One region of the Pseudomonas sp. S32 genome, then DNA from elsewhere that is predicted to be linked to it. Evidence: riboswitches for the same ligand, from Rfam matches in the RefSeq annotation. Region 1 holds a riboswitch; each other region holds the start of a gene.
What was found. A riboswitch is a leader RNA that binds a small molecule or an ion and turns the genes downstream of it on or off. The one in region 1 is predicted to bind cobalamin.
Positions count from the first base shown of each region.

Region 2: another riboswitch for cobalamin. It lies ahead of IAE38_RS13895 (TonB-dependent receptor); the one in region 1 lies ahead of IAE38_RS04315 (CbtB domain-containing protein).
Region 3: another riboswitch for cobalamin. It lies ahead of IAE38_RS13885 (ABC transporter substrate-binding protein); the one in region 1 lies ahead of IAE38_RS04315 (CbtB domain-containing protein).

Region 1 is NZ_JACVVF010000005.1:51,876-55,143, forward strand. Features, by position in the region: gene IAE38_RS04305 (LysE family translocator) at 1-613, opposite strand, end outside; gene IAE38_RS04310 (GNAT family N-acetyltransferase) at 746-1,237, shown strand; cobalamin riboswitch at 1,271-1,494, shown strand; gene IAE38_RS04315 (CbtB domain-containing protein) at 1,583-1,771, shown strand; gene IAE38_RS04320 (CbtA family protein) at 1,782-2,468, shown strand; gene IAE38_RS04325 (cobalamin biosynthesis protein) at 2,468-2,854, shown strand; gene cobM (precorrin-4 C(11)-methyltransferase) at 2,886-3,268, shown strand, end outside.
Region 2 is NZ_JACVVF010000022.1:35,424-38,691, forward strand. Features, by position in the region: gene IAE38_RS13895 (TonB-dependent receptor) at 1-1,931, opposite strand, end outside; cobalamin riboswitch at 2,039-2,245, opposite strand; gene IAE38_RS13900 (outer membrane beta-barrel protein) at 2,407-3,153, shown strand; gene IAE38_RS13905 (GNAT family N-acetyltransferase) at 3,205-3,268, opposite strand, start outside.
Region 3 is NZ_JACVVF010000022.1:31,762-35,029, reverse strand. Features, by position in the region: gene IAE38_RS13890 (DUF1624 domain-containing protein) at 1-1,099, shown strand, start outside; cobalamin riboswitch at 1,126-1,324, shown strand; gene IAE38_RS13885 (ABC transporter substrate-binding protein) at 1,438-2,448, shown strand; gene IAE38_RS13880 (FecCD family ABC transporter permease) at 2,445-3,268, shown strand, end outside.

The sequences.
Region 1 (3,268 bases):
ACGCCGATTCTACAAACAGCAATGGGTACAGCGAAATCACCAGCAGCAGGGCCATCAGGACATTGAACAGCATCAGCCAGCGCGGGTTCTGCAACACGCTGCGCAACGCGCTGCCAAACATCACCCAGATGCCGACGCTGGGCAAGTTCACCAACGCAAACAGCGCCGCGATCACTACCACGTTGGTGACGTACCCTTGAGCGGGTGTGTACGTGGTGATCGCGCCCACCGCCATCACCCAGGCTTTGGGGTTGACCCACTGGAAAGCAGCAGCTGCCCAGAAGCCTAATGGGTTACTCCCTTTGCTAGCCGCTGCGCCCACAGGCCCGGCGTTGGCAATCTTCCAGGCCAGGTAGAGCAGGTAGGCCGCACCCGCGTAGCGCAGCACGGTATACAGGGGCGGCCACGACTTGAACACTTCGCCCAGGCCAAGCCCCACCGCCAGCACCATCGCCATGAAACCGATGCTTACGCCCATGGCATGCGGGATCGTGCGGCGTACGCCGAAGTTCACCCCGGAGGCCAGCAACATGGTGTTGTTGGGCCCCGGGGTAATGGACGAAACGAAGGCGAACAGGATAAAAGCAGCGAGCAGGTCGACAGAGGCAAACATGGCCAGGCATTCCAGTAGGTGCGGTATGCCGTCACACTACCGGAGTCCGCCACCCGAGCGACCGATACAGTTACCTTTAATTAATGAGATACACCTCACTGTATTGCCAATTTTGAAACAGGGGTATTCATCATGAGCGTGGTTATTCGCCCGGCGGTGCGCACCGATGCGCAGCAGATTTTGACCTTCATCACCGAACTGGCGGAGTACGAGCGTGCCCGGCACGAAGTGCTGGCCACCTTGCAGGATATTGAACGTAGCCTGTTCGATGAGCACAGCACCGTGCAGTGCCTGATCGGCGAACGTGACGGCCAGGCCATTGGCTTCGCCGTGTATTTCCAAAGCTATTCCACCTGGCTGGGGCGCAGCGGCATTTACCTCGAAGACCTCTACATCACCCCGGATCAGCGCGGGGACGGTGCCGGCAAACAGATGCTCAGGTACATCGCCCGGGAGGCCGTGGCCCATGGCTGGGGCCGCCTGGAGTGGAGCGTGCTGGACTGGAACGAGCCAGCCATCAAGTTTTATGAGTCGCTGGGCGCGCAGCCGCAGGATGAGTGGGTGCGCTACCGCCTGGAGGGGGAGCAACTGCAAGCGTTTGCCCGTGACGGCTTGCCGGTTTGACAGGCAATTGACGGCTGGCCCACCTCGTGCTTTTCTAGTGCCCTGCGTCAAGGTGCCCCCCTGGGGGTGAAACGGGAAACCGGTGCGTCACAGGCCTGCAACAGGGCCTTGACCAAGCCGGTGCTGCCCCCGCAACGGTAAGCGAGCGAAGCGTCTGTACCACTGTGCCATCACCCTTGGCATGGGAAGGTGACGTTTTCAAGGAGCCAACCTCCTCCTCGCCAGCCCGGAGACCGGCCTTGCGCCTATGAACACCCCGCGGTGGGCGGGCGCTGTCGCATCCCCTGGGCGCCGCCCGGGGCTGCCGCGCTTGCCCGTTGCCCACAAAAAGCAGAGGAACGCGTCATGCCCGTCACCAGCGCCAACACTCCAAGTATCGCCACCCCCGTCACACTCAGCCAGCGCATTGCTGTTGCGGTAGGCGCCAGCCTGCTGGGGCTGTGCCTGGTCTACTTTGCCGGCTTTTCGCATATCGAAGCCGTACACAACGCTGCCCACGATACGCGCCACAGCGCCGCCTTCCCCTGCCACTGAGTAACCGCCAATGATCACGCGTATCGCCCGTACCGCGGGTTTCAGCGGGTTGCTTGCGGCCCTGTTGCTCACCCTGCTGCAAAGCTTCTGGGTCAGCCCGCTCATCTTGCAGGCCGAAACCTACGAAACCGCCGCCCCCGCCGAACAGCACGCCCATGGCGAGGGCGCAGCGGCGCACGAACACAGTGCTGAGGCCTGGTCGCCGGAAGATGGCTGGCAGCGAGTATTGTCCACCACCGGTGGCAACCTGGTGGTCGCAGTGGGCTTCGCCCTTATCCTCGCTGCCCTCTACAGCCTGCGGGAGCCCAAGCGTGTTGGTACCGGTGCGCTTTGGGGCCTGGCCGGCTTTGCGGTGTTTTGCCTGGCACCCACGTTAGGCCTGCCGCCAGAACTGCCGGGCACCGCTGCAGCGGACCTGGGCCAGCGCCAGGCCTGGTGGGTTGGCGCCGCCAGCGCAACAGCCCTGGGCCTGGCATTGGTAGTGTTCGCCCGCCACTGGCTGCTGAAGGTGCTTGGTGTGGTGGTGCTGGCAGTGCCCCACCTGATTGGTGCACCGCAACCCGAAGTGCACGAGAGCCTGGCGCCCGAGGCGCTGGAAGCTCAGTTCAAACTGGCCTCGTGGCTGACCAACGCTGCGTTCTGGCTGGCATTGGGCCTGCTCACCGCGTGGCTGTACCGCCGCCACAGCCAGGCCTGATGCCGGCAGTGTACGCGGGGTTTGGCTGCCGGCGGGGGTGCCCGGTGGGCGTTTTGCAGGCGCTTCTGCTCGCCGGCCTGGCCGAACGGGGCCTCGCCTTGAGTGACCTCCGCGGCATCGCCAGCATCGCACTCAAGGCTGGCGAACCCGGCCTGCTTCAGCTGGCCGAGCGCCTCGGCCTGCCACTGGTGCTGTACCCTGCGGTGCAACTGCAGGCCTACGAGCCGCTGCTCAGCCATCGCTCAGCCGCTGCGTATACCCACAGCGGTTGCTGGGGCGTCGCAGAAAGCACGGCCTTGGCGCTGGCCTGCCAGGCGGCAGGGCACGCCGAGCTACTGCTGCCCCGCCGGGTCATGGGCCCGGCAACACTGGCCATCGCAGGCTAGCCTGTTCATCTATTTACATCCAAGGATTTTCATGACGGTTTACTTCATCGGCGCCGGCCCCGGCGACCCGGAACTGATCACAGTCAAGGGCCAGCGGCTGATCCGCCAATGCCCCGTGATCATCTACGCCGGTTCCCTGGTGCCTGCCGCCGTGCTGGAAGGCAACCAGGCCGAAACCGTGATCAACAGCGCTGCGCTGGACCTGGAGCAGATCATCGGGGCCATGCGGGCAGCCCATGCCCTGGGCCAGGACGTGGCCCGGGTCCACAGCGGTGATCCAAGCCTGTATGGCGCCATCGGCGAGCAGATCCGCCATCTGCAGGCGTTGGGCATCGACTATCAGATTATCCCCGGCGTAACCGCCACTGCGGCCAGCGCCGCGCTGCTGGGGTGTGAACTGACCCTGCCAGAGGT
Region 2 (3,268 bases), on a different contig from region 1:
TTGTTGGCATAGCGTTCATCCACAAAGCGCGCCCCGATGCCGGCCTGTACCTGCTGGCCCAGGCCTTTGCTCAGCCACAGGTTGGCGGTGCGCCTGGGCACGTTGACCGGGCGGTTGCCCGAGCGGTCCAGGTTCACCCCACCGACGTTTTCGTCGAACTGGTCATAGCGCGCCCGCAGCAACGCGGCGTTGGCCGACACCTGCCATTGGTGCGCCAGCGCTAGTTCCAGGGTGGCTTCCAACCCGTCGGAGGTCTGCTGGCCTGCCTGCTGTTGTTCGTGGGTGAGCGGGTCATCCACCAGCAGCTTCTTCTTGACGATGTGGTAGGCCGCCAACGTCCATTCGCCCTGGCCGTTCCAGAACCGTTGCTTCAACCCCACCTCGGCCTGCCGGGCTTCGGTGAGGGCGTAGTGCATCTGCGAAGGGCGCAGGCTGATCAGGTTGTCGACGCCGTCCTGGCTGGTGGAATACTGGCCATATACCGCTACCTCCTCGCTGAGTGCATACACCAGCCCCGCGCGCCAGTTGCCGCCCTGCAAGCTGCGGTCGCTACGGCTGCCATCCACCAGGTTGTTCCGGTCAATGTGGTTCTGATCCCGCCTCAGGCCAGTCACCAGTGCCAGCTTGTCGGTCAGTTGCAGGCGGTTCTCGGCAAACAGGGCAACGGTGTGTGTGGTCGAAAGGGTCTGTGGCCGCAACGGCGATGCACTCTGGAACGGCCCTGGGCGGGGCTGCCACGGGTCGATGTAATCACCGCCGATATCGTCATAGGGCGCGTTGCTGTCCACATTGAACCGGACCTTGTTGTACTCGGCGCCGATCACCGTCTTGCTCGGCAGGCCAAACAAGGCGTGATCGAAATCGAAGGTCTGGCGGTCGCCGAACTGTTCCTGGTTGTGGCGGATCTGCAGGAAGCTGCCACGCAGCAACTGGCCTTGCTCGGGGGCCCAGCGGTAGTCCTCGGCGTTGCGCCACTGGCGACGGCTGTTGATGTAGTACAGCTGGTTGCTGGCGCCGACATGATCGTTCAGCGACCACTCGCTGGTCAGCCGCGTCCATTGGTCCACGTAGTGCTGCTGGTCATTCTGCACGTTGTAGTTCTTGCTGCGCAGGCTGCTGCGGTAGTGGCCGTCGATCAGCGGCGTGCCGTAGTAATTGGCTGGCCTGGCGTCACCGCGGTCGTGGGCGAGGGTGAAGCTGAGGTCTTCACTGGCGTCGAAGCGCAGCGCCATGCTCAGGGCCTGGCTACGGGAGGGGGTGCGGTCGACCCAACCGTTGCCTGCTTGCTGGTTCAGGTTCAGCCGGTAGCTCAGGCGTTCGCTCAGGCTGCCACCGCTGTCCAGGCCCACTTGTTGGCGATCCCAGGAGCCATACCCCACACGCAGGTGGTTGCGCACCTCGCCGGCAAGGGGTTTCTTGGGAATCACGTTGACCACCGCGCCGGTCGCCCCTTCGCCGTGCAGCACGGATGCCGGGCCGCGGATCACCTCGATGCGCTCGACCATCCACGGGTCCACCGGGAAGGTCTGGGTGCCCGCCCCGGTGTACAGGCGTGCGCCGTCGAACAAGGTCATGACCGAGCCGTGGCCGGTGAAACCACGGGCAGACAGCCCCGTGCCGCCATCGCCTGGTGAGCCGATGAAGGTGATGCCGGGCGAGCGCGTGACGGCCTCCTGCACGGTGGCATTGTTGCGCTGTTGGATCTCGGCGGTGCCAAGGGTGCTGGTACTGGCCGGGGTTTCCAGCGGGCTGAGGCCAAGGCGCGACCCTGCCTGGCTGGGCGTTGCCAGGTTGGCGGCCGCGCTGTCATAGGCACCTGTGACCGCCGTGGAGGGCAGGGCCAGGGCCGCTGCCGGGAGCGTGTCGGCCTGGGCCGGCACGGCGACGGCCAGGCAGGCCGCCAAGGGGTGTAGCTTGAAAGTACGGGACATGTCGTTCCACTGCTGCAGGAAAGAAGGAATCCCGGTGGAATACACGCAAAGGCGCACCTGGCACGCAGACGCGCGCAGGCACTGGCCTGCGCCCGCCCACCGCGGGTTGCCATAAGGAGCTTCAGGCCGGTCTCCGGGCTTGCGAGGGGCAAGAACCTTTCACCTTCCCATGCAGGTGCACAGTGGTGTGTCGAAAGGTTCGCTCGCTTACCGTTGCGGGGGCAGCGCCGGACTTGTCGTGGATACACGACGCACCGGCTTCCCGTTTCACCCTGCGCACGGCGGCGCAGGACACCTGAAACTGGCGCGCATCTGACCATTGAACAGCGCGGGCGTCAAATGCGCGGGTTGTGGGCCTTCAGAGGGCCTTTGAACGGCGTTCGCGTTTCAGGTGTTTTTATTTCGAACTTTTCTGAACAGGCAGCGCTCGAAGCGCTCGTGCACAACCCGTCAATACGTCATGGAGACTATTCGCATGTCTGCTCGTAACCTGCTGCGCCACACCTGCCTGCTCGCCTTGGTCGCTGCCCCGCTGGCTGCCACCGCAGCGCCAAGCACGGACCCGCTGTTCACCCTGGGCCTGCTGGGCTCCTACGACAAGTTCAAGTTCGAAGGCGGCAGCGAAACCGACAAGGATCACATGGGCCAGGGCGGTGTATTTGCCACCTTCGGCAACAAGATGACTGCCGAATCCGGCTTCATCTACCAGATCGGCGCAGAGGCCAAGTACGGCAAGAAGAACGACAACAAGCTCAAGGAAGCTCAGGCTGATCTGGACCTTGGCTGGCGTGCGGCGCTGGACGCGCGCAACTTCGTCGACGTGACCGTCGGCGGCGGCTACAGCTGGTCGCGCTACGAACCTGAGATCAACGACCTGGACACCAAGCTCACCCTCAAGTCGCCGTTCGCCAAGGCCGCGCTGGGCTACAACCACCAGTTCGACGCCTCGACCCTGCGCGTGGAAGTGGGCGCCCGTCACACCCTGGACGGCCGCGCACGGCTGAAAGTGGATGACTTCGGCAGCGACACGGTTGACCTGAAGGACCGCACCAACCCCTATGCTGAAGTCACGATGCTGATGAACCAGCAGGGCGCCATGCCGGTGCAGGCCGGTGTGTACTACACCCGCACCGAGTACAAGCTGGACGATAACTCGCCGGTTGCCGACAACACCAAGCTCAAGCGTGACGAGTTCGGTGTAAAAGTGGGCCTGGCCTTCTAACCCAGGTGCCCGGCCCCGCTGAACGTTGCGGGGCCGGCGCGGCTGGCGGTGCTACCGGCCGCGTCTGCGTGACACCCGCGCCTCGATGTTCTTGCGCCCGATCAGCAGGGGCGGG
Region 3 (3,268 bases), on a different contig from region 1:
GCTGGTGATGCTGTTCATGCTTCTGGACCATGTGCGCGAAACGTTCTTCCTGCACAAACAGGTCAGCGACCCGATGGCCATCGACACCACCGAGCCCGCGTTGTTCGTCAGCCGCACCCTCGCCCACCTGTGCGCCCCGGTGTTCGTCCTGCTCACCGGGCTGTCTGCCTGGCTGTACGGCGAGAAGCACCAAGGCCGTGCCGATGTCGCGGCCTTTTTGTTCAAGCGCGGGCTGTTTCTGGTGGTGCTGGAGTTCACGCTGGTCAACTTCGCCTGGACATTCCAGCTGCCGCCCACGGTCATCTACTTGCAGGTGATCTGGGCCATAGGCATCAGCATGATCGGCCTGTCGCTGCTGGTATGGCTGCCACGGGCCGCTTTGCTGGCGCTGGGCGCGCTCATCATTGCCGGGCACAACCTGCTGGACGGCGTGCACTTCGATGCAGGGTCCGCTCTGCATGTGCCTTGGGCGATCCTGCATGACCGTGGCTGGCTGGAGGTGTCGGAGCACCTGCGCCTGCGCACCTCCTACCCGGTGTTGCCGTGGGTGGGTGTGATCGCCTTTGGCTATGGCCTTGGGCCTTGGTTTGGCCGCGCCAGCCAACCTGCTCAGCGTCAGCAACGCCTGCTGCTGGCTGGCGCAGGCACGTTGCTGGGCTTTGTGTTGCTGCGCCTGCTCAACGGCTATGGCGAAGCGCCCTGGGCGGCCTACCCGAATGTTGTGCAAACCCTCATGAGCCTGTTCAACATCACCAAATACCCCCCGTCGCTGTTGTTCCTGGCCTTGACGCTGGGTACCGGCCTGTTGCTGCTGCGCGGCTTCGAGCGCGCCGGCCAGGCCCGCTGGGTCGCTGCGCTGGCCGTGCTGGGGGCGGCGCCGATGTTCTTCTACCTGCTGCACCTGTACGTGCTCAAGGTGCTGTACCTGGCAGCGGTCGCTGTGTTTGGCCTGAACCAGGGCGCGTACTTCGGCTTCGACAGCATCGGCGCCGTTTGGGTGGGGGCGGCATTGCTGGCCCTGGCGCTGTACCTGCCCACCCGCGGGTTCGCCCGCCTGAAGGCGCGCAGGCGGGACATTGCCTGGCTGAAGTATTTCTAAAAGCGTTTCACCCGGCGGCGTGATGGTCTACCATGCGTGCCGCCGGTTTCCATCACGGAATCAATAGGGAATCCCAGGCCCCGTTCCACAGGGCCAAACGGAACTGCCCCCGCAACTGTAAGTGCCGAGCCTGCTCCCTGCATGCCACTGGGTCACACACCCGGGAAGGTCGGAGCCAGGCCATGACGCACCAGTCAGGAGACCTGCCGGCACCTATATCACCAACCGGCGGGGTGTCCGGGATGGGCTTTGCGTTTTGCCTTTTGCTACCGGCAGGGGCTCGGCGATGCCTGCCCGCACGTTCCTTCCGTGAACTGCCCGATAGGAGATCGCCCCGCATGCTGCCCCGTATTGCCACCCTGCTCGCCGGCCTGGGCTTCGCCGGCCTGGCCCAGGCTGCCGCTACCCACTACCCGCTGACCCTCGACAACTGTGGCAAGCCGCAGACCTTCGACCACGCGCCGCAGCGGGCCGTGACCATCGGCCAGGCCGGCAGCGAGATGCTCTATGCACTGGGGCTGGGCGACAAGCTGGTGGGCACCTCGCTGTGGTTCAACGACGTGCTGCCTGAGTACCAGGCGCAGAACGCCAAGGTACCGCGCCTGGCCGACAACGACCCCAGCTTCGAAGCCGTGGTGGGCAAGCGCCCGCAACTGGTGGCTACCCAGTTCGAGTGGATGATCGGCGCCCAGGGTGTGGTGGGTACCCGGGAACAGTTCGACGAATTGCGCATACCGACCTATGTGATGCCGTCGGACTGCGAAGGCAAGGACAACCTGGTGGGGGCCGATGGCACGCGCCTGCAGGCCTTTCAGGTAGACAGCATCTACAAAACCGTCAGCCAACTGGCCGAAATCTTCGATGTGCAAGACCGCGGCACTGCCCTGAACGCCGAGTTGAAAGGCCGGCTGAACAGCGCCCTGGAGCAGCTGGCGGGCAAGGACCTGTCGCAGACCTCGGCGCTGTTCTGGTTCTCCAGCGCCGACCTGGACATCGACCCCTATGTGGCCGGGCGCCAGGGCGTGGCCGACTTCATGCTGCGCACCCTGGGGGTACGCAACGTGGTCGAATCCACTGAAGAATGGCCGACCGTAGGCTGGGAAACCCTGGCCAAGGCCAACCCGACCTGGTTGATCGTCGCACGCATGGACCGCCGCCGCTTCCCGGCCGACGATTACCAGAAAAAACTCGAATTCCTGCGTAACGACCCGGTCACCCGCAACATGGATGCGGTGAAAAACGGGCGCATCATCGTGCTGGATGCCGAGGCCATGCAAGCCGGCATCCGCCTGTTCCGTGGCCTGCAAACCCTGGCGACGGCGTTCGCCAGCGGTCACGCAGCCCAGTGACCAGCCGCCTGCCCTTCACCGCCGTGGCGGCCGTGGCCGCCCTGCTGACTGCCTTGCTGGCAGGCACCGCCATTGGTGAAAGCAACCTGTCACCCAGCCTGGTTGGCCAGGTGCTGGCCAACCACCTGTGGCAGGCGGGCTACGCAGTGGACCCGATTGATGCCGGCATTGTCTGGAACTACCGCCTGACCCGTACCCTGGTGGCTGCAGCCTGCGGCGCTGGCCTGGCGACCTGCGGGGTGATTCTCCAGGCCCTGTTGCGCAACCCGTTGGCCGAGCCCTACCTGCTGGGCCTGTCGGCAGGTGCCTCGACCGGCGCGGTGCTGGTCGGCTTGCTGGGCCTGGGCAGCATGGCGTTGAGCATGTCGGCAGGGGCATTCATAGGCGCTCTGGCGGCATTCGCCCTGGTGCTGGTACTGGCCCGGGCCGCCAGCCCGGCCGGCAACAACGCCCAGGTCATTTTGGCGGGCATTGCCGGCTCGCAGCTGTTCAACGCCCTCACCGCCTTCCTCATCACCAAGTCGGCCACCGCCGAGCAGGCGCGGGGCATTCTGTTCTGGTTGCTGGGTAACCTGAGCGGTGTGCGATGGCCGTCAGTGTGGCTGGCGGTACCGGTCGCAGTGCTGGGTTTGCTGGTATGCCTGTGGCACCGCCGGGCGCTGGATGCATTCACCTTCGGCGCCGATTCTGCGGCTTCACTGGGCATTCCGGTGCGGCGCACGCAGTTGCTGCTGATCAGCTGCGCGGCACTGGTAACGGCGGTGATGGTATCGATCGTGGGCGCCATCGGTTTCGTCGGCCTGGTCATCCCCCATGCCCT